4 regions of the Neorhizobium petrolearium genome follow, and region 2 is predicted to be linked to each of the others. Evidence: predicted binding sites of a transcription regulator. Region 2 holds the regulator's gene; each other region holds the start of a gene.

Region 1 (7,470 bases), 1.6 Mb from region 2:
CGACGGAGGCATACATGAAGCCGGAAAACAGCGGCACGCCGGCGATCTGAATGATCGCGGGTTCCGGATAGGCCCATGATCCCATATGCACCTTGAAGATTTCCATGACGGTGCCGGTGACGTGATAGACTAGGATCACCTTGGCCTCGTCCCAGCTTTCCATCCTGAAACGCAGAAACAGGAATTGGATTGCCAGTGCGGCGATGAACAGGAAATCGTAGCGGTAAAGCGCCCAGTCCGGCTGCCAGACGAACTTGGTGACGAGCAGCAGGGTGAGCATGATCGCCGCGAACAGGCAGGCCCAGGCCTGTTTCAGCCCGAAAAGGATGAACTCGGAAAGCCACCAGGGAAGTGGCGCCAGCACACCGCGAACGAGAAGGCGCAGCGGTTCGAGATAAGGCCCCGTCTCATGCGCCGGAGGACGTTCTGGGGAACGCCGTTCCATCAGCTGTGGGCGAAGATGTCCGTCTCTTCCCAACCGAGCAGGTCAAGTTTTGCCCGGGTCGGCAGGAAGTCGAAACAGGCCTGGGCGAACTCGAGGCGGTTGTCGCGCACGAGTCGCTCGTTCAGCTTGTCGCGCAGTGCGTGCAGGTACAGCACGTCGGAAGCGGCATATTCGAGTTGCGCCGGCGAGAGTACCTCCGCAGCCCAATCGGACTGCTGCTGCGCTTTCGACACGTCGATATCGAGCAGTTCCTTAAGGTTGTCCTTGAGGCCGTGCCGGTCGGTATAGGTACGTGTCAGGCGCGAGGCGATCTTGGTGCAGAAGGCAGGTGCCGTGGTCACCCCGAATGTTTGAAAGAGAACGGCGATATCGAAACGGCCGTAGTGGAAGATCTTCTGCCGGGACGGATCGGTAAGCATGGCGACAAGGTTCGGCGCTTCTCTTTGGCCTGCGGCGATGCGGATCACGTCGGCGGAGCCATCGCCCGGCGAAAGCTGCACGACACAGAGCCGGTCGCGGCGCGGAACGAGGCCGAGTGTTTCCGTATCGATGGCGATAGCACCCGTGTAGCGGGCTGCATCAGCCGCCGGAATATCGCCTTTATGATATCGAATCTCTGCCATGTTCGTCTCCGTCGCCTATGTTCGGCCATCCGCTATAGACCACGTTTTTCGCCAAGGATACCGTCATCTTCGGGAGGGGGAGGCCCGGGCTGCCGAAAAGCCTGTTGCCGAGCGACAAGTTCAAGCCTGAGCAAATGCTCAGCTTTGCGCTGAATGCATTGCTGCATTGCAACAGGATGGATTGGCACGCTTAATCGATTATCCTATATCAATAGTCATTGAGCGACGCACTCCTCCTCCCAGTGTCGCTTGATACGGATCGACAACACCTCCTCCTCCCAGTTGTCGATCAAGTTTAAAGCCTGGCGCATCCTCCTCCCGCGCCAGGCTTTTCTATTTTCAGCCTTCTCCTCCGATACCCTTTGATCGACACGTTGTTGCGTCGGACGGACTCGTCCGGGTCCGCCGAACGATATGGCGATAACGTCACGTGCGTGTCACGGGCCGCCGATATAGCAATCCTCGCCTTCCCTTTTGAACTTTTCGTGAGGTTTACTATGCGCAAGCTTTTTGCTGCCCTGGTCGTTTCGACCGCACTCGCCGGTGGCGCCCAGGCCGCTACCGTCTATCCGCTGGATCGTGCGACGATCCTTTCCGGCTCCCCTTTCGACTTCAAGGTTGAGTTCAGCAGCGTCGTGAAGCCGGAGGACGTCAAGATCACCGTCAATGGCCAGGACTACAAGGCCGTTCTCGGCAAGGATGTCCAGTTCGTCGCCGAAGAGAAGGTGAAGGACAAGGTTGCCGGCTCTGCCGTCATCCTGCGCGGTCTGACGATTGCCAATGCAGGCGACTACAAGGTTGAGGTTTCCGCAGGCTCCGAAACGAAGAGCGTTACCTGGAACGTCTATAACACCGGTACGACCCCGAAGGCGAAGAACATCATCTTCATGCTTGGCGACGGTCTTTCCGTGGCGCACCGGACTGCCGCTCGCCTCATGTCCAAGGGGATGACCGAAGGCAAGGCCAACGGCCGCCTCAATATGGACGATCTCGATCGCATGGCCTTCATCGGCACCTCGGCAGCCGACTCGATCACCACCGACAGCGCCAATACCATGTCGGCCTACATGACCGGGCACAAGGGTGCCATCAATTCGCTCGGCGTCTACGCCGATCGCACCGCGGATACTCTGGACGATCCCCGCGTCGAGACCATCGGCGAGGCGCTGCGCCGTCAGACGAAGAAGTCGATCGGCATCGTCGCCACCTCGGAAATCGAAGATGCAACGCCGGCAGCCATCGTGTCACATACCCGTCGCCGCGACGACAAGGCAGAGATCGTCGGCATGATGCTCGACGTGAAGCCGGACGTTATTCTTGGCGGCGGATCCGCTTATTTCCTTCCGCAGGCGACGAATGGCTCCAAGCGCAAGGACGACAAGGACTATATCAAGATGTTCCAGGATGCAGGCTACAAGCTTGCGACCGACAAGAACGAACTGGCCGCCGCCACGAACGCGGACAAGATCCTCGGCCTCTTCCACACCGGCAACATGGATGTGGCCCTCGACCGGGAAATCCTCAAGAAGGGCACCGTCGGCAAGTTCCCCAATCAGCCGGGCCTCGTCGAAATGACGAAGACGGCGATCGATCAGCTCTCGAAGAACCCGGAAGGCTTCTTCCTGATGGTCGAGGCCGCCAACATCGACAAGATGACGCATCCGCTCGACAATGAACGTGCGGTCGTTGACACGATCGAATTCGATCAGGCGGTCGGTGTGGCCAAGGATTTCGTCGCCAGGAACCCGGATACCTTGCTCGTCGTGACCGGCGACCATACGCATGGCATCACCATTGTGGGCATGATCGACGATGAGGCTGAAGGAACCGAAATGCGCGAGAAGGTCGGCGTGCGTGGCTTCCCGAACTATGTCGATGCCAACAAGGACGGTTATCCGGACAGCGTCGACGTGACGAAGCGTCTTGCCATGTTCGTCAGCAACTATCCGGACCATTACGAGACCTTCCGCCCGAAGCTCGACGGCCCGTTCAGCCCGGCTGTTCAGAACGACAAGAAGGAATACGTCGCGAACGAAGCGTACAAGGATGTTCCCGGCGCGGTCTTCGTCCAGGGCAACCTGCCGAAGGATGCGAGCTCGGGCGCCCATACGGTCGATGACGTGGTGCTGCAGGCAACCGGTCCCGCTTCGGAGAACTTCAAGGGCTACATGGAGCAGAGCGACGTCTACAAGGTCCTCGCCGATGCCTTCGCGCTCGGCGTGAAGCAGACGAACTAGAATGGCAATGGCGGCATGCCCATTTGGCGTGCCGCCTGCCGCTTCCTCTGGCCGCTTGCTTTGCCGTTCGGAAAGAGGAAGATAAGTGGCTTGGGAATGAGGGAGAGCGACATGCAAAAGTCGTTTGTGGCGCGATTGAGCCGCCGTCGGACACTGGGCTTCCTGGCCGGTCTGCCATTGTTGATGACGGTGGACAGGGCCGAAGCCTCCGATGACCTGACCTTCGATGAGCTCTACGGCAAGATCAGCGTTCTGGGGCTCGAATTCTCCGAAAAGGTAAAGGAGCTTGCCGGAAAGCCGGTTGCGATGCGCGGCTTCATGGCGCCACCGCTGAAAGCAGAAGCGCAATTTTTCGTGCTGACCGAAGTGCCCATGTCCATCTGCCCCTTTTGTTCGTCCGATTCCGATTGGCCCGACAATATCGTCGTCGTCTACCTCAACCGCAAACAGACCTTCACACAGCCGAACGAGACGATCGAGGTGCGCGGCACGCTTGAGGTCGGCTCATGGACCGATCCCGATACCGGGTTCGTCAGTCGCCTGAGAATCCGCGACGCCGCATACCAGGCGGTCTGAACATGCTTTCGTTGCATATTGATGGCCTGATCAAGTCGTTTCCCGGGCTGGATGGCCCTGTCCTTCGGATAGATTCCCTGGCATTCTCTCCCGGAGATCGAGTTGCCGTGACCGGCGGCTCCGGTTCCGGCAAGAGCACATTCATCAATGTCGTTACCGGTTTGGAACGGGTTACGACCGGCAAGGTCGTCTGGAACGGGCGAGATATCGCTCGGCTCTCGGAAACATCGCGCGATCGCTGGCGGGCTGAGCATGTCGGCCTCGTCATGCAGGATTTCCACTTGTTCCCGGGCCTTTCCGCCGTTGAGAACGTGCTTCTGCCGGCGCGGCTTGCGCGCGTCGCCGATGCGGCGATGGTCACCCGGGCCCATGAATTGTTGAAGACCGTTGGCCTTTCCCGGCCGGATCAGAAGATCGAGACGATGTCGCGCGGCGAGATGCAGCGCGTGGCGATCGCCCGCGCGCTTCTGCGCAAGCCGGGCGTGATCGTTGCCGATGAACCGACTGCAAGTCTGGATGTGGAGGCGGGCGAGACCGTCGGCCGGCTGCTGCTCGACATGGCAGCGGAGACGAAGAGTACGCTGATCGTCGTTTCACACGACCAACGCCTGACCGATCGGCTGGATCGTCGCCTCACCCTCCGTGCCGGACGTATCGTCGCCGATAGCATGCGTGAAGGGGTGGCGGCATGATTCGCTTCATCCTGTCCGATCTGCGCCGTCTCTGGGCCGGTGCCGCCGTCGTGATACTCCTCGTGGCGCTTGCGACGGCGCTGGGCGTCACCGTCACGCTGCAAGAGCGGGCTTTGCGTCTGGGCAGTGCCCGGGCGGCGGACAAGTTCGACCTCGTCATCGGCGCGGCGGGGAGCGAAACCCAGCTTGTCCTGTCCTCCGTTTTCCTCCAGCCCGCTCCCTTGCCGCTGATGCCGGGCGAAGTCCTGGCGAAGCTCTCGAAGGATTCGCGGGTCGCCTGGGCAGCGCCCGTGGGCTTCGGGGACTCCTTCGCCGGCTATCCGCTGGTTGGCACGACGCGCGCCTTGATTTCCAGCACCGTCTCCGGTTTTGCGGAAGGCCGCATGTTCGAGCAGGAAGGCGAAGCCGTGCTGGGTGCGGCCGTCAAGCTGCCGGTCGGTGCAGAAATCAAGCCGATGCACGGCACGGCTGCGACGGGCGGAGAGACCCATGCGGGCGTCGTCTATCATGTCGCGGGTAAACTGCGGCCAACGGGCACGCCGTGGGACCGCGCCATTCTGGTGCCGATCCAGGCCGTCTGGCATGTCCATGGACTCGGTCACGAGCATGGACACGAAGAGGAAGAACATCACGATGGCGACGCGCCTGAAGTGACGCCCGCTGCCGCAGCCACCGGTGAGCACGGCCATAGCCCTCTGGAAGCCGCGCAGGAACACGATCACGAGAACGAGGTGGCAGCCGCCGAAGAGCATGATGAGGACCACGACGACCATGCCATCGACGGAGATGCCCCGATCGTTGAAGATTTTTCCGCCGACACTCCAGGCCTCCCTGCGGTGCTGGTGAAGCCGAAGACGATCGTGGACGCCTACAAGCTGCGGCAGGAATATCGCAGTGGCAATACGCTGGCCGTTTTTCCAGGCGAAGTGCTGACCGGCCTCTATGCCACGCTCGGTGATGCCAAACTGGTCTTGAGCGCCGTGGCGGCGGGTTCGCAGGGCCTCGTGGCGGCGGCGCTGGTTCTCGTCACCGTCACGCATATCGGCCAGCGGCGACGCCAGATCGGCGCGCTTCGGGCTTTCGGAGCGCCACGGCTTTCGGTCTTCGCGATCGTCTGGCTGGAACTCTTTTTCCTGGTCGCCCTCGGCATTGGCCTGGGCTTCCTGGCAGGTCTGGTTGCCGCCGAGGTGATTGCCGGCCTCTTCACGGCCGAGAGCGGCATCGTGTTGCCGGTCGAATTCACCTATGAGGATCTGCAGCTCGCGCTTGTCCTCCTCGGCGTCTCGGCCGTGCTGTCGGCCGTACCGGCAATCCTGGCCTATCGCCAGTCGCCGGCAACCGCCCTTCGTGCTTAAGTCAATGCCCTGATCGATGCGATCAGCTCGTCGTCGATATCGAGGCCCTGTTCGATCGCCGTTCGGCGGGAGGTCTGGCCGCGCCGGCCGGGCAGGCGAACACCCTCTTCGGCTGTCATCTCTCGCGCCAGTTCGGCGATCCGTTCGGCGGCCGATCCGGCCCCGGCAGAAGGATCGATAACGATCAGCATTTGCCCGACGGAAGGCGGCGTGCCTTTCTCCTCCATGAACGAACTGGCCTCGTAGGAGAAATTCGATCCCGTCAGGCCCGCCGCAAGTATTTCCACCATCAGCGCCAGCGCCGCGCCTTTGGCTCCGCCGGAAGGCGCCATGAGGCCCTTCAACGCTTCGTTAGGGTCGGTCGTCGGCCTGCCCTCCCGGTCGAAGGCCCAGCCTTCCGGAATGTCCACGCCCTTCTGCTTGGCGGCCATGATCTTGCCGGCCGCCACGGTGGAGAGCGCCAGATCGATGACCAGCGGGTCCTCGCCTGCTACCGGCGCGGCAAACGCAATCGGGTTGGTGCCGAACAGGCGTTTCCTCCCGCCCCAAGCGGCCATGGAGGCCGGCGCATTGGCGAACATCAGCGCCACGAGATCCAGTTCGGCAAACCTCTCGACTGTCAGCGCCATGACGCCGGCATGGTGCGAGCGATGGACGAGGCCAAGCGCGACGCCCTGCTTGCGGGCGATTGCCGGCAATTCCGCGACGGCAAGGTCAAAGGCCGGATAGGCGTAACCGAGCGCAGCGTCGACAGAAAGCACCGCCGGCCGGGGTCGCGTGGCGACCGGCCTTGCCTTTCCGTCCACCTTGCCGCTGCGCGCCTGGCCTATATAGGCCGGAATGCGCCTGAGCCCATGACCGTATTGCCCGGCGGCCTCCGCATGCACGAGCGCGCGTGCGACGGAACGGGCGGTCTCGGTGAGGACGCCATTGGCTTCGAAAACGCTCTTCACGAGCGCTTCGGTTTCTTCGAGGGTCATGTGCATGAAAGGATATCCAGGCTGGTTACGGATGGTTATCCTGCATATAGCCCGATAATCACAGGCAGGTTAGTGCCTGATCGAGATAACTTGCCACACCCGAAGGCGGCGCGGGGATCGGGGAGGCGCGCCGCACGGCCGAGATGATATAGCTGTCGATCGCGGAATCGCCGGAGGAGCGAGAGAGCGAGACGCTGGTGACGTTGCCGCGGCCATCGAAGCTGAAGCGTACTGCCGCCGTCCCTGTGCCATCGCCCGGGCATCTGCGCGCTGTTCTGGCGAGCTTCGCCTGCACACGGGATTTCCACTTGGCCGGCGAAATCGATTGCGAGAAGAAGCCTGCCGAGTTCTGGCTGGCGGCGGTGCGGTCCGATTGCCTGGCCTGAACTTTCGCCTCGGCCATATCCTGGCGAGCCTGCTGTTGTTGCTGCTTCGGCTTCTGGGTCCTCTTGGCCTGTTCCTTCCTGGGCTCGGGTTTCTTCGCTTCATCCGGTTTTGGCGGCTCAGGCCGCATCATCGGCAACGGCACCTCGACATTTTCCAGCGCAGCCGTCATCTGCTC
Region 2 (7,470 bases):
GGCGATGACAACGGTCACCGTCAAGATCGTCAGTCAGCTGACGGGCGATACGGAGTTCGGAAGCCCCGAAACGCTGGTTGCATTCGCGCTTGGCCTGACCCTCTTCGTCATAACGCTTGGGCTGAACGTGCTGGCCCTTTACATCGTGCGCAAATACCGGGAGCAGTACGAATGACCGACGTGACCGTATTCGGCAACCCAGCCGTTCCGGCAAAGGGAAAGTCCCTTCTTGCCCTCGATGAACGAACCCGTCGTCGCAACAATGCGGAGGCCCGGTTTCGCCTGATGGGCAAGATCGCCGTGGCGATCGGTATCGTCGCACTGATCGGCCTCCTGCTGTCCATCCTGTCGAACGGCCTGTCGTCGTTCCAGCAGACCTACATCACCCTCAACGTCAATCTCGACGCTGCCGTTCTCGACAAGGCCGGCGATCGCAAGCCGGAGAACATCGCGAAGGTCTCGACCTTCGGATATGCGCCCATCATCGAGAAGGCGCTCCGCGACGCGATGGCGCAGAAGGGCATCACCATCGACGGCATGAACGCAAAGGCCGCCGCCGAGCTGATCTCCAAGGAGGCTCCCGCCGATCTCCGCAGGTTTGTGATGGCCGATCCGTCGGTGATTGGCCAGACCCATTCCTTTGATCTTCTGGCCGCGGGCCGTATCGACGGATATTACAAGGGGCGCGTGACGATGGAGAGCGCGAAGCTCGACCGCAATACGTCCCCCGAACAACTGATGCTGGCGGACAAGCTCAAGGAGGCGGGCATTCTGACGACCCGTTTCAACTGGAGCTTCTTCACGGCGCCGGACGCCTCCGATACCCGGCCTGAAGCGGCGGGCCTGGGGATTGCGGTCATTGGCTCCGCCTATATGATGCTGATCGTGTTCGTCCTGTCGCTGCCGATCGGCGTGGCTGCATCAATCTATCTTGAGGAATTTGCGCCGCAGAACCGCTTCACCGATCTGATCGAGGTGAACATCTCGAACCTTGCCGCGGTTCCCTCGATCGTCTTCGGTATTCTGGGCCTTGCCGTACTGATCAATTTCTTCGGTCTGCCGCAATCGGCGCCGGTTGTGGGGGGGCTTGTTCTGACCCTGATGACGTTGCCGACGATCATCATCGCCACTCGCGCCGCCCTCAAGGCCGTTCCACCGTCTATCCGCGACGCAGCGCTCGGTGTTGGCGCATCGAAGATGCAGTCCATCTTCCATCATGTTCTGCCCTTGGCGATGCCCGGTATCCTGACGGGGACGATCATCGGGCTGGCCCGAGCTCTCGGGGAGACTGCGCCTCTGCTGCTGATCGGCATGGTCGCCTTCGTGCGCGAATATCCCGCCGGTCCGCCGGATGGCTTCTTCGATCCGGCGTCGGCGCTTCCGGTCCAGGTCTATAACTGGACGCAGCGCGGCGACCCGGCATTCGTCGAACGTGCGTCCGGTGCCATCATCGTGCTTCTGGTATTCCTGATCCTAATGAACCTGGTCGCAATCATTCTTCGCCGCCGCTTCGAGCGCCGTTGGTAAAGGGGTGTGTAATGATGAATAATATCTCAACGACGATGACGACGACGCCGACGAAAGCTCCACTCATGAATGAACCGAAGATTTCCGCCCGTAACGTGCAGGTTTATTACGGCGAAAAGCACGCCATCAAGGATGTCAATATCGATATCCGCCCTCGGTCCGTGACAGCCTTCATCGGTCCGTCGGGCTGCGGCAAATCGACGTTCCTGCGTTGCATCAACCGGATGAATGACACGATCGCCAACTGCCGTGTCGAGGGCAACATATCGATCGACTCGGAGAACATTTACGATCCCAAGGTGGACCCGGTTCAGCTGCGCGCCAAGGTCGGCATGGTGTTCCAGAAGCCGAACCCTTTCCCGAAGTCGATCTACGAGAACGTCGCCTATGGCCCGCGCATTCATGGTCTGGCGCGAAAGAAGTCGGAGCTGGACGATATCGTGTCTTCGGCCCTGCAGAAGGCAGGACTGTGGGGCGAGGTGAAGGATCGTCTCGACAGCCCAGGTACGGGCCTTTCCGGCGGTCAGCAGCAGCGCCTGTGCATTGCGCGCGCCGTTGCCGTCAGCCCGGAAGTGATCCTGATGGACGAACCCTGTTCGGCGCTCGATCCGATCGCCACCGCCAAGGTCGAGGAGCTGATCCACGAACTGCGCGAAAACTTCACGATCGTCATCGTGACGCACTCGATGCAGCAGGCGGCCCGCGTATCGCAACGCACTGCCATGTTCCATCTCGGAAACCTGGTTGAGGAGAACGATACCGACAAGATGTTCACCAATCCGGATGACCAGCGTACGCAGGACTACATCATGGGCCGCTTCGGCTGATCGCCGGTTGCGGGCCCTTTCTGACAATCTGAGGATAAGACCATGTCTTCGACACATATCCTGTCTGCCTATGACGACGAACTGAAATATCTGAGCCGCCGGATTTCGGAGATGGGCGGGCTTGCGGAGCAGATGTGCGCGGATGCAGTGCGGGCACTGGTCAATTCCGATGCCGCCCTTGCCCAGAAGGTGATCTCCGACGACGTGATCCTCGACCATGCCGAGCGCGATATCGGCGACAAGGCGATCGTGACGATCGCCCGCCGCCAGCCGGTTGCGGGCGACCTGCGCGACATCGTCGGATCGCTGCGCATCGCCTCCGATCTGGAGCGGGTCGGCGACCTCGGCAAGAACACTGCCAAGCGGGTGATCGCGGTGCAGGGCACCGGTGTGCCGCGCAAGCTCGCGCGCGGCATCGAGCACCTGTCGGACCTGGCGCTGACGCAGCTGAAGGAAGTGCTGGACGTCTATTCTAGCCGTTCGGCCGAGAAGGCGGAGGCGATCCGCATCCGCGACGAGGAAATCGACGCGATGTACACGTCCCTGTTCCGCGAGCTTTTGACCTACATGATGGAAGATCCGCGCAACATCACCACCTGCACGCATCTTCTGTTCTGTGCCAAGAACATCGAGCGTATCGGCGACCACGCCACCAACATCGCCGAGACGATCTACTACATGACGACCGGCGCCCAGCCGGAAGGCGAGCGTCCGAAGGACGATACGTCGAACACGCTCGGCGCGATCACGGAATAATGGCGCCGAATGACGATGGAATGGTGACGGAGCTAAGACGGAATGCAGCCGAAGATCGCGGTCGTGGAGGATGAGGAGGCGCTGAGCGTGCTTCTTCGCTACAACCTTGAAGCGGAAGGTTATGAGGTGGAGACGATTCTGCGCGGGGATGAAGCCGAGATCAGGCTTCAGGAACGCACGCCGGATCTTCTGATCCTCGACTGGATGTTGCCCGGTGTTTCCGGCATCGAACTCTGCCGGCGGCTGAGGATGCGGCCGGAGACGGAGCGACTGCCGATCATCATGCTGACGGCGCGCGGCGAGGAGAGCGAACGGGTCCGCGGGCTTGCGACCGGCGCCGATGACTATGTCGTAAAGCCGTTCTCGACGCCGGAACTGATGGCGCGAGTGAAGGCGATGCTGCGGCGCGCGCGTCCGGAAGTGCTGTCGAGCGTCCTGCGCTGCGGCGACATCGAGCTGGACCGGGAGACGCACAGGGTGCATCGCAAGAGCCGCGAAGTGCGGCTCGGCCCGACGGAGTTCCGGCTTCTGGAATTCCTGATGGCCGCGCCCGGCCGGGTCTTCTCGCGCTCGCAGCTTCTCGACGGGGTGTGGGGCCACGACATCTATGTGGACGAGCGCACCGTCGACGTGCATGTCGGACGCCTCAGGAAGGCGCTCAACTTCTCCAACATGCAGGATGTCATCCGCACCGTCCGCGGCGCCGGATACTCGATGGAAGGACACTAGGGAGAGCACCGCGATGGGAGCGCGAGTTGTCGTGGTGATCGATGGCGATGAAACGCTGCGCGAAGTGCTGCGGTTCTCCCTTGTCGATGAAGGTTTCGACGTGACGCTGCTTTCGGCGGGCTCCGAGCTGATGGAGCGGTTGGTTTCGAGCCTTCCCGATGTACTGGTGCTGAGTTCGTCCCTTCCGGGGCTGAATGGCATCGAGATCTGCCGAAGACTTCGTACCGAACCAGCAACGATGCGGGTGCCCGTGGTCCTGCTTGTTCCGGCGGAAAGCGAGAGCGACAGGCTGACGGGTCTCGCTGCCGGCGCGGATGACTGCCTCGTAGAGCCATTCCCCTCCGTCGAGCTTGCCATAAGGGTGAAGAACCTTCTTCGCCGCATGCATCCGAATCTTCTGAGCCATATGATCAGGGTCGGAGACCTGACCCTCGACCGCGAAGCACACAGGGTCCACAGGCAGAAGAAGGAAGTCAGGCTCGGCCCCACCGAGTTCCGGCTTCTCGAGTTCCTGATGCGGTATCCGGGACGGGTCTATTCGCGGACGGAGCTGAAAAGGTCGCTCTGGGGTGATGGTGCAACCGTGGACGAGCGCGCCGTCGACGTGCACATCGGTCGCCTCCGGAAGGGCATCAGCCTGGGCAAGGCTGACCAGGTGATCCGGACCGTCCGCGGAGCGGGCTACGCCCTCGGCGACGTCTGAATTTTCTCGCGATCGTTGGAAGGCCTATGCTGCTTTTCTTTAGGGCTTCGCCGAGGGGCCTGCATCTCCTGTTTGTCGTGTCTTGTCAGGCCTGCGAACCACCGAAAGGTCCAGCTGCTGGTCTTGTTGCTCTGTAGCGGGCGAAGGCGATCGCTCCGAACAGGCCGACGGCCGCCGCGCCTCCCAGAATGCTGATCGATACTGCCTGGCCGACCCCCCAAGTTCCCAGCATGACAGCGAACGCAAAGGGGGCAAGTGCTGAGGAAAACTGGCGTGCGGCGGTCACCCAGCCGAGCCGTGCGCCATAACCGTGCCTTCCGAAAAGCTCCAGTGGAAGCGTTCCCCCGACGATGCTTGCGAGCCCCGATCCCAGACCGAACAGGATCGCGAATGCGATGAGACCGGGGAGCCACGGACTTGTCGCCATCAGGACGATAAGGGCGACGGCGAGCAATCCCGCGGAGATCACGGCGAGCACCGTCTGTGACAAGCGCCCTCCGAAGATCATGTTCAGGAGGCGGCTGGCGACCTGCGAGGGACCGAAGAGGGTGGAGACCATGAGGCCTGCCGTGCCAAGCCCAAGTGCTGTCAGCAGCGGAACCATGTGGACCAGCACGGAGGCCAGCACGAATCCTTCCAGGGCAAAGCCCGCAAGCATCAGAATAAAGACGCCACTGAACGCGGGGCCGGCTTCAGGCTGAACGGCCATCGCTCCGGATTGATTTACTGATGCCCGTGGTTCGGGCACGTCGCGGGGCAGTCTCCCGACCCACCAATGGATCGGAAGGCACACGGCGATATTCAGGATCGCGAAGACGAGGTAGATCTCACGCCAGCCGAGATAGTCATGCAGTGTTGCCGTGAGCGGCCAGAAGAGCGTTGATGCGAATCCCGCGATCAGCGTCAGATGGGTTATGCTGCGCTGTGGCTTGCTGCCTCCAACCTGCACGATCGCTGCAAATGCCGTGCTGTAGAGAACGAAGCTGGAGGCGATCTCCATTGCGACGAGTGAAATACCGAACGTCGTCGCATTCGGCGATGCGGCCGCGCAGCCAAGCGAGATGGCGGCAGCAAGCGAACCGGGGACCATGAGCCGGCCGGCTCCGAACCGGTCCGCCCAGTTTCCCGCTCTCGGTGCGAACAGTCCGCCAACCAGCAGCGCCACCGATAGCAGCCCGAAAAGCCTGTCTTGTTGGATGGAGAAGTCTCGTGCCATGTCCGGCGCGAGGATGCTGAAGGAATAATAAAGGGTACCGTAGCCGATGATCTGTGTTGCGCCGAGCGCCCAGATCAGGCGCGCGGGAGCTTTCCGCTCGGTCATTCTGCAGGTTCCACATCGTTCCGTTCCACCGCAGTGGATGTACCACAGCCACAACCAGCTTTGCCATCAGTCTTGGCCTTCATGTCGGCGATGCAGCACGCGTCGACTTCAGAAAGAGCAGGACCACCGCAGCAGCCACCGGACGCTGCCTCTGCGAGCACTGGATTGGTTACGCTGCAGACACCGGTTTCCGGGAGAACGAGATGCACCTCGCGGGCGGCGTTGCTGTCGCCTGCGAGTTCCGCCACGACCGAGCGGACCTGCTCGTACCCCGTTGCCATGAGAAATGTCGGCGCGCGCCCATAGGATTTCGAACCGACGATGAAGAAGCCGGGTTCCGGCTGTGTCAACTCGACCACGCCATGCGGCGGCACCGTTCCGCAGGAATGCAGGTTCGGATCGATCATGGGTGCGAGACGGTGGGGGGCTTCCACGGCCGGATCGAGATCGAGCCGGAGTTCCTTCAGGATGTCGAGATCGGGACGGAAGCCCGTGGCCACCACGATGCGGTCGACGGCAAGCCGCTCATGCCGGCCGTCGTGCAAAGCCTCCACGTCGAGGCGGCCGCCATTCTCGCGGACGGACTGGACTGCGAAGGGGGCCAGCAGCTTCACGCGGCCGCTGTCGATCGCCTCCTTCGCCGCCAGCCCGAGATCGCCGCGAGCCGGAAGCTGATCGTTCAATCCGCCGCCGAGAAGACGGTCGATTCCATTGCGGCGCAGCGCCCATGATATGGCCGTGGTCGGCGCGGTCTTCTGGACTTCGAGCAACGCCAGCACCACGTTGATGGCGGAATGGCCACTGCCGACGACGAGGATCGATGCAGCGGCATAGTCCGGCTTGCCGACGCCGGATACGTCCGGAATCCCATAGGCGATCCTGCCGCCCGCTTTGCTTTCTCCGATAACCGGAAGGCCGTCCACGCCCATCGGGCTTGGGCGTCTCCATGTCCCGGACGCATCGAGGACGGCGCTGGCGAGGACAGCCTTCTCTTCACCAGAGGCATCGACATAGCGGATCACGAAAGGCGAAGCGCCGCGTCCCCGGCTGGTGACTTTGTCGAGGTTCTCGCGCGTCACGGCGGTCACGGTCGAACCGTAGGCGACATGTGGGGCGATTTCCGCGAGCCGGGCGAGGGGATCGAGATACCGTTCGACGATCTCCGCCCCGGTCGGCAGTTCTTCGGGATCCGGGGCAATCCAGCCCGACCGGTGAAGCAGTTCGGCGGCCGAGTTCTCGATGACATAGCGCCAGGGCGAGAAGACACGCACGTGCCCCCAGGCCCGCAGCGACGTTCCCGCCGACGGCCCGCTTTCCAGGACCAGTGGACGGAGGCCGCGCTTCATAAGCTGCGCTGCCGCGGCGAGACCCACGGGACCCGCACCTATAACTGCTATGGGTAGCTTCGAAGGCATTTACCTGTCTCCTTCCGTATTTCTAGTTAATTCGAAATATGTGGGCAAAAAAATCAGGCCACCGCGGCCGCCTCCACGTCCTCGCATCGGCCGTCCGCACAGCACTCATCGGCCAGATAGCCGATCAGCGCCGACATTGCCTTGTAGTTTGCCCGGCAGATCAGCGTCGTTCCGTTTCGCTCCTGCGTCACC
Region 3 (7,470 bases), 150 kb from region 2:
GCACGCCGAGGCCGCGAGCGATGCGATCGACCAGCGCCGGATCGACCGGGCCGCTGCGCTGCAGGGGAGGTGCGGCGAAAGCAAGCTGTCTGCCGTTGCGACGGATATGCACCAGTCCGGCGCCGCATTCCTGGATGATGTCGCCATCCGGAGGCTGGCCGGTCTGAGACAACCAAACATGGCAACTGCCGAGCGTCGGATGACCGGCAAAAGGCAGCTCCTGCTTCGGAGTGAATATCCGTGCGCGGTAATGCGCCCTGGGATCGGTCGGTTTCAGCAGGAAGGTGGTCTCGCTGAGGTTGGTCCAGTTGGCGAAAGCCTGCATCTGCTCGTCCGTCAGCACATCCGCGCCGACGACCACTGCGAGCGGATTGCCTCGCATCGGCTCGCTGGAAAAGACGTCGACCTGCAGGAAGGGAAACGTGGGCATCGCCATCTGGACCTATGGAATCGGATTTCCTTCAAAGGAGGACGGCAGCTCGAGGGCTGCCGTGGCATTCCAACATCTTCGATCGGCGTTACAGCACCAGCCGGAACTTCGCAAAACCGTTCTCGCCGTCGCCGGCATCCTCGATCTTGGCGCCCTTGATCTCGCCGGCGAACTGACGGGCCTTGGGGCCGGTCTCGAAGATCGCCGTCGTTCCCGGCAGCGGCTTGAACGACCAGTTGGCGTCTGCCGAGGGGTTGATCGTGCCCTGTTCGACGATATAGCGGACGACAACGTCGCGGTTGGTGTCAGGCGCCACGAAAATCACCTTGTCGCCGGCGATTTCCGGGAACTTGCCGCCGCCGCCGGCGCGGTAGTTGTTGGTGGCGACCACGAACTTCTGAGCCGGATCGATTGGCTTGCCGTCGAACTGCAAATCGACGATGCGGTGGGCATCCGGATTGATCAGCTTGCCGTCCTTGTCGAAGCGGGCCGGCTGCGACAGGTCGATCTGGTAGGTGACGCCGTCGATCACATCATAATTGTAGGACGGGAAGGCGCTGTTGAGCAGTGCCGCGTCCTTGGCGCCGGCCTTGACCTGATTGAACATGCCGGCCGACATTTCCAGCCAGTTCTTCACCTGCTCGCCGGTGATCAGCACGGCCTGCACCGTGTTCGGATAAAGATAAAGGTCGGCGACGTTCTTGATGGCGATATCGCCGGCCGGCACGTCGGTGAAATATTCCGCGCCGCCACGGCCGCCGGCCTTGAAGGGAGCCGCCGCGGAGAGGACGGGATAGTCCTTGTACGGGCCTTCCTTCAGCATGTCCTTGATGTACCAGGTCTGGGCGTTCGAGACGATCTGCACCGACGGATCGTCGGCGACCAGCGCGAAATAGGAATAGAGCGGCGCGGATGTCTTGCCGACCGGGCGGCGGACATAGGCGAGCGTCGCCTCGTGCTCGTCCTTGACGGCAGCGGTGACTTCCGCCTTGTCCTTCACGTCCGCGACGATCTTGCGGTTCTCGTCGCGATGATAGATCGGCCGGGCTTCCGTGGTGAAGTCGACGATCTTCCAGCTCTTGCCGTCCTTTTCCAGCAGCAGGTCGATGAGGCCCATATGCGAGCCCCAGAAGCCGCCCATGACGGCCGGCTTGCCCATCAGCGTGCCCTTCTTGATGTCTGCGCCGGTAATGCCTTCAAAATCCTTCGGGCCGGGGAATACGAGGTGCTGGTGGCCGGTAAAGACCGCATCGATGCCATCGACGCCCGCCAGATAAAGCGAGGCGTTTTCCATTCGGTCGCTCAACCCGCTGCCGTCGATGCCGGAGTGGGACAGCGCGATGACGATATCGGCGCCTTCCTCCTTCATGACAGGCACCCAGGCCTTGGCGGCGTCGACGATGTCGCGGGTCTGAGCCTTGCCCTCCAGGTTCTTGGCGTCCCAGACCATGATCTGCGGCGGTACGAAGCCGATGAAGCCGACCTTGACCGGGCTTGTCGCGCCGGAGCCGTCACGGATCTGCTTCTCGACGATCACGTAGGGCTTCAGGAAGAGCTCGTCCTGCTTCGGGTCTGAGGCGAGCTGGCCCTTGGTCAGGTTGGCGCAGACGCAAGGGAAGCCGGAGCCGGCGAGCACCTTGAACATGAAGTCGAGGCCATAGTTGAATTCGTGGTTGCCGAGCGTGCCGGCATCGTAACCGAGCACGTTCATCGCCTTGATGACCGGATGGACGTCGCCATCCTTCATGCCGCGCTCATAGGCGATGTAGTCGCCCATCGGATTACCCTGCAGGAAGTCGCCATTGTCGATCAGCATGGAATTGCCGGCCTCGGCGCGGATCGCGTCGATGATCGAGGCGGTGCGGGCAAGGCCCAGCGTATCGTTCGGCTTGTCGGCATAATAATCGTAGGGGAAGACGTGAACGTGGATATCGGTCGTTTCCATGATGCGCAGATGCGCCTGGTTGGCGGCTGCCCGGGCGGCGAACGGGTGCAGCATCACGAGCGCCGAAGACGCAGCGATGCCGCCGAGAAGTGAGCGGCGGGTCATGGGTTGAAAGCCGGCTAGAAACGACATGGATATCTCCCTCTGGGGTCTTTTGCGAGATCAGCTTAGCGCAATCGCACGCGCTTGCATCAGTAAAATGACAGGGGAAATCGCATGGTTCGCCGATGGTCGGCGAACGCGCCGACCATGCGATGTCACCGGGCGATGACTGGTCTGATTTCCTTGTGGAAGAAGCGGAAATAGGAGGAGACCTGGGCCGCTGCATTCGAGTTCGGCCGGAACTGGATGCCGAGACGGCCGCGGTGGCACCATTTCACCGTGCCTTCCAGAATGCCGAGTTCTTCACTTTCGATCTTGACCGGGCTGCCGTTGGCAGCGTGAAACGGTCCGCCGAGGTCGAGCGCCATGCCGGTGGCGGAAAGATCGACGACGCGCCCCTTTGCCTGCTGATGATAATATTTGACCGTGCCATAGATGCGCGTCTTCTGGCGGGCTGCGCTACGGGTCTTCATCCCGATGGTCTTGCTGAGCATGACATCCCTCAATTGCCGTTCTCAAGCAAACTCCATATCAGGGACAGGTTGAGGCGCGTTTAGGGTGATCCGTAAAAGTCGAGCGATTCCGGTCACAGTCCCACATTGGGACGGTCGATGACCTCGCGCAGCGCGAAGCTCGAATTGATCTTCACCACGTGGGGCAGGGCCGATAGCCAGTCGCGGTGGATACGCTCGTAATCCTCAAGATCCTTGGCCGCGACGCGCAGGATATAGTCGTATTCGCCCGACATCAGGTAGCAGACGAGCACGTTGGGGCAGAGCTTCACCGCCGCCTCGAATTCGGCGAGCGTCTTGGCGAACTGGCCCGACAGCGAAATATGCACGATCACCATCATCTTGTAGTCGAGCGCCTTGTTGGAAAGGCGTGCGTGATAGCCGCTGATCGTGCCGTTCTTTTCAAGGATATCGAGCCGTCGCGAGCAGGCGGAAGGCGACAGGCCGACACGCTGGGCCAGGTCCGCATTGGAGATGCGGCCATTGTCCTGAAGCGTTCGCATGATCGCAAGATCGATGGTATCCAGGTTTCCCATTCGAATATCCTTCGAAAATCTCTTTCAAGACGCAATAATCCGCGAAAAATGGTATTTCCGCAATTCCTCTTCGCAAGGACATTTCACCGATTCTCTGGTTTTCTGGATTTGGGAACGTAAACCGGCGAAAGCCACCAAACTGAGAGGAACGCTGTATGCGTGTCGGGTGCCCGAAGGAAATCAAAAACCATGAATACCGTGTGGGCCTGACGCCCGGCGCGGTGCGTGAATATGTGGCCCATGGCCACGAGGTCCTGATCGAAACCAAGGCGGGCGCCGGAATTGGCGCGGACGATGCCGCCTATATCGCCGCCGGTGCCAGGATTGTCGGCACGGCGAAAGAAATCTTCGAAAAATCCGACATGATCGTAAAGGTCAAGGAGCCCCAGCCGACGGAATGGGTGCAACTCCGTGAAGGCCAGATCCTCTACACCTATCTCCATCTCGCTCCCGATCCGGAACAGACCAAGGGCCTCATCACATCCGGCGTGACCGCCGTCGCCTACGAGACGGTGACCGACGAGCGCGGCGGCCTGCCGCTGCTTGCGCCGATGTCGGAAGTCGCCGGGCGCCTGGCGATCCAGGCGGGTGCAACCGCGCTGCAGAAAGCCAATGGCGGCCGCGGCATCCTGCTCGGCGGCGTGCCGGGCGTTCTGCCGGCGAAGGTCGCGGTCATTGGCGGCGGCGTCGTAGGCCTGCATGCGGCCAAGATGGCGACCGGCCTCGGCGCCGATGTCACCATCATCGACCGCTCGCTGCCGCGGCTTCGCCAGCTCGACGATATCTTCAACGGCCGCGTCCATACCCGCTATTCGACCATCGACGCGGTGGAGGAGGAAGTCTTCTCCGCCGATCTCGTCATCGGGGCAGTTCTCATTCCAGGCGCCGCCGCGCCGAAACTTGTCAGCCGCGAGATGCTCTCCGGCATGAAGCAGGGCGCGGTCATGGTCGACGTCGCGATCGACCAGGGCGGCTGCTTCGAGACCTCGCATGCGACGACCCATTCCGAACCGACCTACGAGGTCGACGGCATCGTGCACTATTGCGTGGCGAACATGCCGGGCGCCGTGCCGGTCACCTCTGCCCATGCGTTGAACAACGCGACGCTGCAGCATGGCCTGGCACTTGCCGACCGTGGCCTGCGTGCGATTGCCGAGGACAAGCACCTGCGCAACGGCCTCAACGTCCATAAGGGCAGGATAACCAACCGGGCGGTTGCCGAAGCGCTGGGCTACGAGGCCTTTGCGCCGGAAAGCCTGCTGAATGTGGCGTGAGTCGTAGGTTTCGATATATCTAAGACATCGTAAACCATCGCGTTGATTGATCGCTGACCCTTACAAAAAGCGCCGGCAGGCTTCTGTTGGCGCTTTTTCTGCTTTTAAAATCAACCAGATATAATTTCGATATATCGAAGTTGTTGACGAAATCGACCAACGGACTATCTTTAGATATATCGAAAGATAGTCTGAAGGAGATAACGATGTTTGGACACAAATTTGATGGACGGAACGGCTGCGGCGAACGCGGCGACCGAAGAGGTTTCGAGGAAATGTTCGCCATGCGCGGTGGCGGGTTCGGTCGCGGGTTTGGCGGTCGTGGGGGACCGGGTGGCGGTCGCGGTTTCGGTGACGAGGGCGACGGCCGCATCGGCCGTTTCCTGATGCAGGGGGATCTGCGTCTCGTTGTGCTGGCCCTGATCGAGAAGGAACCGCGCCACGGCTATGAGATCATCAAGCACATCGAGGACCTGACCTACGGCTTTTATGCGCCGAGCCCGGGCGTCATCTATCCGACGCTCACCTATCTCGAGGAGGCGGGCTACGTGACCGCCGAAGCCGACGGCAACAAGAAGCGTTATGCGATCACCGACGAGGGACGCAAATATCTCGACGAGAACCGCAGCTTTGCCTCGACCATCCTCGATCGTTTGTCGCAGCTCGCCGAACGCATCCGTGAAAAGCAGGAGCGGTCGCAGCGCCGTGGCGGCGACGGCGGCCCTGTTCTGCCCCGCAGCATCGACGCCGCCATGCTGAACCTGCGCGAGGTGATCGCCCGCAAGCTCGAAACGGACGAGAAGAAGGCCGGAGAGATCGTCAAGCTGCTGCTTGATATCGCGGAAGACCTAGAGCGGGATGATTTTAGATCCGTTCATATCCGGCCTCGTTGAAATAGTTCTGGCATTCTTTTGGAGAAACGGTTTGGAGGATGGTTGCGAGCGCGTCATGGATGGCGTTGCGGCTTCTGGCCTGCGCCTCGCGTAGCCGGTGTTTGATCTTGGCGAAGAGCTTTTCGATCGGATTGAGATCGGGGGAGTATTGCGGCAGGAAGAACAGCCGCGCGCCGGCCTTGCGGATGGCGGTGCGGATCGCCGCGGCCTTGTGCGAGCCGAGATTGTCCATCACGACGATGTCGCCGGGCGTGAGCTCCGGCACCAGCACCTTTTCGACATAGACGAGGAAGCTCGTCGCGTTGATCGGCCGGTCGATGACCCAGGGCGCGCTGACGCGATCAACGCGCAGGGCGGCAATGAACGTCATGGTGTTCCAGTGGCCGAAGGGAGCCTGGCCGAACAGCCGTTCGCCGCGCGGCGCCCAGCCTCGCAGCGGCGCCATGTTCGTCTTCGTCCAGGTCTCGTCGATGAAGACGAGGCGGGCCGGATCGATGCGATGGCGATGCTTCAGCCAGCGGCTGCGTCGGGCGGCGACATCGGGCCGGTCGCGCTCGCTGGCGACCAACGTCTTTTTTTATAACTCAGCCCTTCCTCATGCACGCAGATCCAGACGGAGCGGTAGTCGACCTTCAGGCCCCGCTCCGCCAATTCCGCGACCAGCCCGCGCAAGGTGAATGCCTGCGCGCGGCAGCGCTCGATTAGCCAGGCCCGATGCTCACCGGCGATCGCTCGCGGCTTGTGCCCGCCCATCTGGCCGGCGGCGGCGCTGCCCGTCTCACGGAAGCGCCGTACCCAATCGATCGCCGTGCTGATGCCGATGCCGAAGCGCTTCGCCGCCGCCCGACAGGACAGCCCATCGCGCGTCACTGCACCAACAACACGGTCCCTAAGGTCATCCGAAAAGGGTCTCGCCATCCTGGCCGGCCTCCTGCACCGGCCTGAATGGTGAATCTGATTTGCTCACAAAAGGGAATCCCCATGCCGATTCCGCCTAAATTCATCCCGCTCTAGACGGTCCTGAAGACCGGAACCAAAACGACGCGTGATCCTCCTGCCGGAGCGCCGGTTTACCACCGGCGCTTTCCCATACCGGCAATACAGCATGAAGACAGGCCGCCGGAGCAGCCGCGCTCGGGCGGCTCTTTTCATGCCATGATGTCGAGCAGTTCCTTGGTGTCGTAGTAAAACGGAATTCCCTCGGCAAGACGGCCGTCCTGGAAGCGGAGGAATTCGCAAAATGGCTGTGTAATGCTCTTGCCTGTGGAACGGGCCACCATTGTCAGCGTGCAGGAGAGGTGAATGCGGTCCGGCGCTCCCGTGACATGGAGCTCCTTCAAGTCCATATTGCTCCAGACATCGTTCATCCTGTCGAAAAGTCTGGCAATTCCATCGAGGCCGCGCCAGTCGCCGCCGTAGGGCAGCGATGCGGGTTCACGGACAACGACATCATCCGCGAAAGCTCTCGCCAATTGCCGGATGTCTTTTTCATTCGATGTCAGGAAGGCCATTTCGACTGCAAACATCCGGTCGACGATGGCGCGGGCATCGAGACTGGTCATGGTTCCGCTCCCGCTCAGATGGCAATTCCCGTATCCGCAAATGCCGGCGCTTCGACCTTGTCGATCCGGCACTGATAGCAATTGTTGCGCGCCGAGCGGACATGCACATAGGCGATGTCCTCGCGGGCGAGCAATTCCTCCGCACGGGAGGCGATCTTATCCGTCGGCGTCACCGCACCGCTGCCGTAGACGATGCGGTCGTCATGGCCGTATCCG
Region 4 (7,470 bases), 1.6 Mb from region 2:
GCCCCGCTCGGCGCAGACTTTGGAGATGGCGCTACGGTGCGGCCCCGAATTGCGGGCCGACTCCCCCTGGCGCTTGGCCACGAAGGCGGCAAAGGCCTCGTCGCTGAGACCCCGCTTCGTCTGGTAATAGAGGGTATACTGGTCCATCGTCTGGAATTGCCGCTGGCCCGGCGCATGATCCATCAGCGAAACAAGCCGGACATGCGGATCGTTCTCGAAATCGACAAAATGCTCCATGCAGTTGTCGGCCGAGACCTCGCAGCGCAGGTGGATGAAGTGTTCCGAACGCAGCCGGCCTTGCCGGCCGGCAGCCTGGATGGCATCGGCCATTTCGCGCATCTCACCCCTGACAAAGCCGCCGTCTTCATCCGCGCCCATGCGCAGGCAGTCGAAAACGGTGGTGATGCCGGAGGTCGCGACCTGAGCGTCATGCGCCTGGATTGCGGCCGTCGTGTTCCAGCGCACGCCCGGACGGGGCGAATAGTGCTGTTCCAGATGGTCGGTATGCAGCTCGACAAGGCCGGGGATCAGGTAGTCGCCCTCGAAATCCTCGCCGACCCGGACACTGCCTTCGGAAATGTCTGCGATCCTGCCGTCACGGATCTGGATGGTGCCGTGCATCGTGCCGTCCTCCAGCACGATACAGGCATTGGTGAGGACGAGTTCGGCGGTCATGATGCGATCTTTCTATTCTCGGAAACGGGCGCGAGCGGAAGCCAGCGATGGACGGTGAAGGGCGCGCCCCGCTCGGTCTCGATGAAGAGCGCAAGCCCGTCGATCGTGAGCGGCGCGTTTGCAAACTCGGAAAAGCGGCGGTCCAGCTCTTCCCGCATGGCCGGTGCATATTCGGATGGCACCTGACCGGTCAGCGTCATGTGGAAGCGGAATTCGTCCATGACGTAAGGATAACCCCAGCGGTCGAGGTTGGCGCGGTGCGTGGCGCTCATGGTCTCCGGTTTGCGCCGCGCGATATCCGCATCCGAAAGCGGAGCGCGGAAAGATTCGAATTCCTCGACGACACGGGCGGCGAAATGCTGGAGATCGGGATAGACCGTGTCGGGAACGAGCGCGAAGAAACGCCCGAGCTGCCCGACGATGACGTTCGGAATGTCGAATGCCGGAGTGTCTGCGGCGAAGCGCTCGACGGCGGCCACCAGTTGCGCCTCGGTCTGGTCCGGATGCAGCTCGAACGGCGCCTTGAGCGTCGCATGGAAGCCGTAGCGGCGCGGATCGGCGGTCAGCTCATGGATAGTGTCCCTGGCCAAACCGTCCGCCTCCGGCGTCGGGAACGTCTCGCCGGTAAAGGCGTCGCGGCCGAGCCACTGCGTCGCCGCTTTCGTCAGCGGATTGGTTTCGGCGGGCGAAAAGTAAAGAGCATAGCGCAAGACAGGATTCCGGAATCAGAAGAAGCCGGCGGAAGACTACCCCGCCGCCTCACGTCAAAACAGGACCTCCGGCTAAAAGATTTCCATGACAGAATGATGATGCCGGCTGTTCAATGGTTCGTTTTACCGATGAGCCGGGAGCGCAGGGCATTCGAAATATTGTCGAACAGGAAGACGACGATCAGGATCAGCACCACCATATAGGCGACGTTCTCCCAGTCGGAATTGGTGCGCATCGCCTCCCAGAGCTTGAGGCCGATGCCGCCGGCTCCGACCGCGCCGATGACGGTGGCGGACCGGATATTGGACTCCCAGAAATAGAGCGCCTGCGACATGAAGACCGGCATGACCTGCGGCACGACGCCGAAGCGCTGCACGGCGGACGGCGGCGCCCCGACGGAGCGCACGCCCTCGCGTTGCTTGTCATCGATATTCTCCAGCGCTTCCGAATAGAGTTTGCCGAACGTGCCGGTATCGGTGAAGAAGATCGCCGAGATGCCGGCAAGCGGCCCGGGACCGAAGGCGCGGGTAAAGAACAGCGCCCAGATCAGCATGTCCACCGAGCGCAGGAAGTCGAAGAAGCGCTTGGTGATCTGGTTCACCGGCCGGTTGCGCAGGATGTTACGGGCGGCGATGAACGACAGCGGAAAGGCGAGCATCGTGGCGAACAGCGTGCCGATGAAAGCCATGACGACCGTCTGCAAAAGCTTGGTCCACACGTCCAGGTGCTGCCAGGACGGATTGTAGAGGATGTCGTTCCAGGCGAGCGACAGGTTGCTGCGCGACGGATCGAGCCGTTCGCCGGAGATGACGAGGCCCGCCACCTCGCCGGCGGATTTCCCGAAGAAGACGGAATTGGTGTCGAAGAAGAAGTTCTCCCAGCCGAGGAACCGCTTGCGCACGCGCACCCGCTCCGCGGATATTTCCGCCCAGCCGGAGAAGCCGAAATAGGCGACCACGCGAGCGCCCGGAGACCGTTGCTCGGCCCATTCGGGCAGGGGGCCGTCCGCGCGCACCTCGCCGGACGTGCGGTCGAGAATGAGGGTGACGGTTTCCGTGCCGCGTGTGAGAACGACCTCGTCCGGTTTCACGTCGATCGTGCGCGATGTCCCCAGTGTGACGAACGCATGCGTCACGATCTCTTCCTTGCGTGTCTGGCTGGCGGTCGCCGCTTGCGGGGCGGCCTGCCCCGGCTTCTGTGCCTGCGCCATGAAGCTGAAGCTGGATGAGGGGGCCGCGGACCGGGTGGAGGGTGCCGCCGGAGCCTCGATCGTGCGGGTTACCGTTTCGCGCGTGGCCTCGAGCCAGTCAGGGTTCGGATTGGGGCCAATCGGGTCGAAACGGGGATAGCTGATCCGCATGGCGCCGTCCGCGTCGATCTCGATATCCGGGCGGATTTCGTAGGAAATCCAATCGGCCAGATAGCTGCCGGCAATCCCCCAGTTGGCATCGTTGATGACCTTGCCGACCGCGAAGAACCACCAGGAGAAAACCAGATAGACGGCAAACGAGAACACGATGATGGGAATGTGAAACCGTTGCCACAGGGTGCGCCTGAATATCTCGGGGTGGCGCTTCGCCAGCATTTCCATCTCGGCGGTATTGAGAAGAGTCATGGTGGCACCCGGTCAGATCACGTGGAAGGCCTGCTCGCCGACCAGTCTGCGGCGGAGCCAGGCGGAAAACTGGTCGACGGCGATGATCGTCAGAAGCAGCAGGAGGATGATCGCGAGCGTCTTCGCCTCGTGACCGCGTCCGATCGACAGGCGGAGTTGTTCGCCGATGCCGCCGCCGCCGACGGCGCCGATGATGGTCGAGGCCCGGACGTTGATCTCCAGGCGCAGCAGGAAGTAGCTCATGAAATTCGGCATGACCTGCGGCACCATGCCGAACCAGGCCCGCTCCACCCAGTTCGCGCCCACGGCCTTCAGGCCTTCCTCCGGCTTCATGTCGGCGTTTTCGATCACTTCGAAGAACAGCTTGCCAAGCGCACCGATGGTGTGGATCGCAACAGCGATCACCGCCGGCAGCGGCCCGAGAGACAGGATCGCCAGGAAGAAGCCGGCGAGCACCACTTCCGGGAAGGCGCGCAGGATTTCCATGAACCGGCGTGCCGTACCGCGTATCCAGACATTGGTGGTCATGTTGCGGGCGGCGAGAAATGACAGGAGAAATCCGAAAACCAGCCCGATCAGCGTGGCCAGAAGCGCGATGTTGAGCGTTTCCGCCATCTTGTAGAAATATTCGGGTATGTAGATGCTGCCGGTCACATATTGGCGGCCCTCCACATAGTCGTATTTCATGCTGCCGTCGTAATAGGGCGATGGAAGGTCGAATAGCGCCCGCCAGATTTCCATCCCGTCCCGCGGTACGAGCTCGCCGACGAAGTCGAAGAAATGCGGCAGCCGGTCGAAGAACTTGCCGGCATTGGTCTCGTTGGCGAACCACAGCGAGCCTGAAACCGTGATCAGCAGGATGACTGCGGTCAGCACGGTATAGAGGCGGCGCTGGCCCGCAAGCTGCTGCCAGTGGCGCTCGACCATCAGCCCGTTGTCGGTCAATCGCGGCTGCGATACGGAAGTCGGCATATGCTTTCCCTGATCCCGGCAGGCAAGATAAGGCCGTCGAGCGGATATCCGTTCGACGGCCGCTTCATCGGGCTTTATCAGCCGCCGATCGTTGCCTTGCGGGCGTCGACGATAGGCTTGTAGAAGTCGGCATTCACTTCGGCGAAGCCGGTAAAGTCACCGCCCTGAACGGCGGAGAAGCAGGCCGGATCGGCCTTCGGCAGATCCATCATGAACTGCTTGAACTTGGCCTTCATGTCGGCATTCATGGACGTGCGGACGACGACCGGGCCGTTCGGGATGAGCGGCGATTTCCAGAGCTCGACGAGGTCGTCCATGTTGAGGATGCCCTTGTCGACCATCTTGCGCAGGTTGCCGGACGAATAGCCGTCCTTGAATTCGCCGACGCCCGAGCCCCAGGTCGTGCCGGCAGCAAACGTGCCCTTGACGACTTCGAGAACGAGGTTCTCGTGACCGCCGCCAAAGCCGGTTTCGCTGAAATATTCCTTGACCGGTGCGCCGATGGCTTCCGGAAGGGTAACGGTCGGGATGAGGAAGCCGGACGTGGAGTCCGGATCGGCAAAGCCGAGCTTCTTGCCCTTCATGTCGGAGAGCTTGGTCATGCCCGAATCCTTCCGGGCGACCATGATGGAGTAGTAGCCCATCGATCCGTCGGTCTGGACCGTGGTCAGGATCGGCTCGACGGCGGCCGGATTGGCAAGGTAGACCTTGGCATAGGCTGAGGCGCCAAGCTCGGCATAGTCGAGCGTGCCGCCGAGCAGGCCCTGAACGACGCCGTCATAGTCGGCGGCCGGGAAGAGCGAGACTTTTTCGACGCCCAGAGCGGCCGGCAGCTTGTCGACCATGCACTGGAAATTGCGCAGGCGGTCGGCTTCATTCTCGCCGCCCAGAATGCCGATGCGGAATTCCTTGAGGTCTTCGGCCGCAGCGGAACCGGCGACCGCGATGAGTGCGGCCGCTGTGAGAAGGGCTTTCTTCAACATGAGTTCATCTCCTGGTTTTCCGGGGTTACCGGAAGCTTGGTTCAGAAAGGGTGCCCTTGACGCGGGCAGACGATCCTGGTGCGGCTCAGGCCCTGGCGGTCGCCAGTGCCTCGATGCCGGCAGATAGCGGCTTGCCGGCGGGGCTTGCTGCGCCGGAAATGTCGATGCTGGTGGATGTCATGGTTTCATCGATGCCGGCACCGTCCCTGTCGGAGCCGTAGATTTCGCGCACTGCCGCCGCCGTCAGCTCCTGCGGCGGACCGTCGAAAACGACATGGCCCGCTGCCATGCCGATGATGCGTTCGCAATAGTTTCGCGCCGTATCGAGCGTATGCAGGTTGGTGATGACGGTAATGCCTTCGCGCTCGTTGATGTCGCGAAGCGCATCCATTACGATCTTGGCGTTGAGCGGATCGAGCGATGCGATCGGCTCGTCGGCGAGCACCATTTTGGGATCCTGCATGAGCGCACGGGCAATCGCGACCCGCTGCTGCTGCCCGCCCGACAGAGTTCCGGCCCGTTGCAGCGCCGTCTGTTCGATGCCGAGACGTTCCAGGGCGGCGATCGCCATGAGCCGCTCTTCCCGGCTGAAGATGTTGAGAAGGCTCGTCACCGTCGAACGGTGATTCAGCCGGCCGAGCAGCACATTGGTGAGCACATCCAGGCGCGGCACCAGGTTGAACTGCTGGAAGATCATCGCGCAGTCACGCTGCCAGTTGCGGAGCGCGGCACCCTTGAGCGAGGACACCTCGATACCGCCAAAATGGATGGAGCCGGAGCTTGGGTCCTGAAGGCGGTTGATCATGCGCAGGAGGGTGGATTTGCCGGCGCCGGAGCGGCCGATGACGCCGACCATCTGGCCCTGGGGAATTTCCACGCTCACGGCATTGACCGCGATACGATCGCCAAAACGGCGGGTGACCTTCCTCAGTTCGAACTTCATGCTCTCTTGCCCGTCCAACCCTGTTATACAGTTTCGATTAGCGGGGGTTCATGAAGCCTGAATGTCGGTTTTATGTCGGTATTGTTACAATCCCCCGGTGTTTGTAACGGTTGTGTTACGCCGCATGGCGGGACAGGAATTCTTCCGCTGAAAGTGCCCGGAAATCCTCAAGTGCGGCTCTCAATTTCAGGTGGTCCCAATCCCACCAGGCGAGCCTGTCCATGGCCTCGCCGACCGCTTTTGTAAAGCGCTCGCGAATGAGTTTAGCCGGCACGCCGCCGACGATCGTGTAGGGCGCGACATCCTTCGAGACGACCGCACCGGCGCCGATCACCGCGCCGTTGCCGACGGTGACGCCGGGCAGGACGGTTGCGCCATGGCCGATCCAGACGTCATGCCCGATCACGACGCGATGGTCGCGCCGCCATTCAAAGAAGCTTTGTTCGTTTTCCGCGTCGTCCCAGTAATTTGCAGCGCGGTAGGTGAAGTGATGCAGCGTCGCCCGCCAGGTGGGGTGATTGGTGGCGTTGATGCGCACGGAAGCGGCCATGTTGACGAACTTGCCGATCGTCGCGCACCAGATCGACCCGTCCTGCATGATGTAGGAATAGTCGCCGATCTCGGCCTCGTCGATGCGGCAGCGTTCGGAGACTTCCGTATAGCGGCCTAGCGTGGAATTGTTGACGCGGGCGCTTGGATGGATAGCCGGCTCAAGACCAAGCTTCTTGCTCATGCTGCGACTGCCTTTCGGGGAGAGAATTGCGTGACGTCGAGAATGCGGTCTGCCACCGCCTCGCGCACTTCCTCGTCGTGGAAGATGCCGAGAAGGGCCACGCCTTCCCGCTTCTTCCCTGCGATCATCTCGACCACGACCTGCCGGTTGACGGCATCGAGCGAGGCGGTCGGCTCGTCGAGGAGCAGGATGCGGTGGCTGGTGATGAAACCGCGCGCGATGTTGACGCGCTGCTGTTCGCCACCGGAGAACGTGGCGGGCGGCAGCGACCAGAGCTCCTGCGGCAGATTGAGCTTCGAGAGCAGTTCCGCGGCTTTCCCCCGGGCTTCGGCTGCCGCAACGCCGCGCGCGACGAGCGGTTCGGCGACGACATCGACCGCCGCCACGCGCGGCACGGTGCGCAGGAACTGGCTGACATAGCCCATCGTATGCCGGCGGACATCGAGAACTGTGCGTGGATCGGCACGGGCGATATCGATGAGCCGGTCCTTGTGGTCCACGAGGATCTGTCCGGAATCGACGGCATAGTTGCCGTAGAGCATCTTCAGGATCGAGCTCTTGCCGATGCCCGAGGGACCGCCGAGCACGACGCATTCTCCGCTTGCGACGGAAAAGCTCACGTCGTTGACGACCGGCAGCTTGATGCCGTCGCGCAGGTGCATGGTGAAGCTCTTGAAGACTTCCGAAACGACGAGGGGAGTTGCCATTGGTCTTCTCCTCAGACCTGAAGAATGGAAGAGACGAGCAACTGCGTATAGGGCTCGCGCGGGTCGTCGAGCACCCGGTCGGTCAGCCCATGCTCGATCACGTGGCCGTCCTTCATCACCATCATCCGGTG

The links. The regulator PhoB, encoded in region 2, activates phosphate uptake and scavenging genes when phosphate is short. The targets are predictions, from matches to a motif close to TGTCATNNANCTGTCAT.
Region 1: a site for PhoB is predicted at 1,493-1,509, ahead of QEO92_RS25500 (alkaline phosphatase). Genes of this name have one in related genera too.
Region 3: a site for PhoB is predicted at 2,564-2,580, ahead of QEO92_RS07765 (bifunctional 2',3'-cyclic-nucleotide 2'-phosphodiesterase/3'-nucleotidase). Genes of this name have one in related genera too.
Region 4: a site for PhoB is predicted at 5,961-5,977, ahead of phnC (phosphonate ABC transporter ATP-binding protein). Genes of this name have one in related genera too.

The regions. Positions count from the first base shown of each region.
Region 1 is NZ_CP123000.1:5,300,012-5,307,481, forward strand. It holds gene QEO92_RS25490 (DUF817 domain-containing protein) at 1-445, opposite strand, end outside; gene QEO92_RS25495 (ribonuclease D) at 445-1,068, opposite strand; gene QEO92_RS25500 (alkaline phosphatase) at 1,566-3,305, shown strand; gene QEO92_RS25505 (hypothetical protein) at 3,417-3,881, shown strand; gene QEO92_RS25510 (ABC transporter ATP-binding protein) at 3,884-4,573, shown strand; gene QEO92_RS25515 (ABC transporter permease) at 4,570-5,928, shown strand; gene QEO92_RS25520 (Ldh family oxidoreductase) at 5,925-6,914, opposite strand; gene tolA (cell envelope integrity protein TolA) at 6,967-7,470, opposite strand, start outside.
Region 2 is NZ_CP123000.1:1,362,286-1,369,755, forward strand. It holds gene pstC (phosphate ABC transporter permease subunit PstC) at 1-175, shown strand, start outside; gene pstA (phosphate ABC transporter permease PstA) at 172-1,527, shown strand; gene pstB (phosphate ABC transporter ATP-binding protein PstB) at 1,563-2,354, shown strand; gene phoU (phosphate signaling complex protein PhoU) at 2,397-3,110, shown strand; gene phoB (phosphate regulon transcriptional regulator PhoB) at 3,153-3,839, shown strand; gene QEO92_RS06960 (winged helix-turn-helix domain-containing protein) at 3,853-4,542, shown strand; gene arsK (arsenite efflux MFS transporter ArsK) at 4,628-5,863, opposite strand; gene QEO92_RS06970 (FAD-dependent oxidoreductase) at 5,860-7,278, opposite strand; gene QEO92_RS06975 (ArsR/SmtB family transcription factor) at 7,332-7,470, opposite strand, start outside.
Region 3 is NZ_CP123000.1:1,515,495-1,522,964, forward strand. It holds gene QEO92_RS07760 (PhzF family phenazine biosynthesis protein) at 1-430, opposite strand, end outside; gene QEO92_RS07765 (bifunctional 2',3'-cyclic-nucleotide 2'-phosphodiesterase/3'-nucleotidase) at 519-2,507, opposite strand; gene QEO92_RS07770 (PilZ domain-containing protein) at 2,633-2,971, opposite strand; gene QEO92_RS07775 (Lrp/AsnC family transcriptional regulator) at 3,064-3,525, opposite strand; gene ald (alanine dehydrogenase) at 3,681-4,799, shown strand; gene QEO92_RS07785 (PadR family transcriptional regulator) at 5,006-5,692, shown strand; one part of gene QEO92_RS07790 (IS630 family transposase) at 5,664-6,269, opposite strand; one part of gene QEO92_RS07790 (IS630 family transposase) at 6,272-6,610, opposite strand; gene QEO92_RS07795 (nuclear transport factor 2 family protein) at 6,841-7,254, opposite strand; gene QEO92_RS07800 (DUF1203 domain-containing protein) at 7,269-7,470, opposite strand, start outside.
Region 4 is NZ_CP123000.1:5,357,824-5,365,293, forward strand. It holds gene QEO92_RS25770 (alpha-D-ribose 1-methylphosphonate 5-triphosphate diphosphatase) at 1-675, opposite strand, end outside; gene QEO92_RS25775 (DUF1045 domain-containing protein) at 672-1,385, opposite strand; gene phnE (phosphonate ABC transporter, permease protein PhnE) at 1,496-3,001, opposite strand; gene phnE (phosphonate ABC transporter, permease protein PhnE) at 3,014-3,973, opposite strand; gene phnD (phosphonate ABC transporter substrate-binding protein) at 4,051-4,956, opposite strand; gene phnC (phosphonate ABC transporter ATP-binding protein) at 5,042-5,899, opposite strand; gene QEO92_RS25800 (DapH/DapD/GlmU-related protein) at 6,015-6,632, opposite strand; gene phnL (phosphonate C-P lyase system protein PhnL) at 6,629-7,339, opposite strand; gene phnK (phosphonate C-P lyase system protein PhnK) at 7,351-7,470, opposite strand, start outside.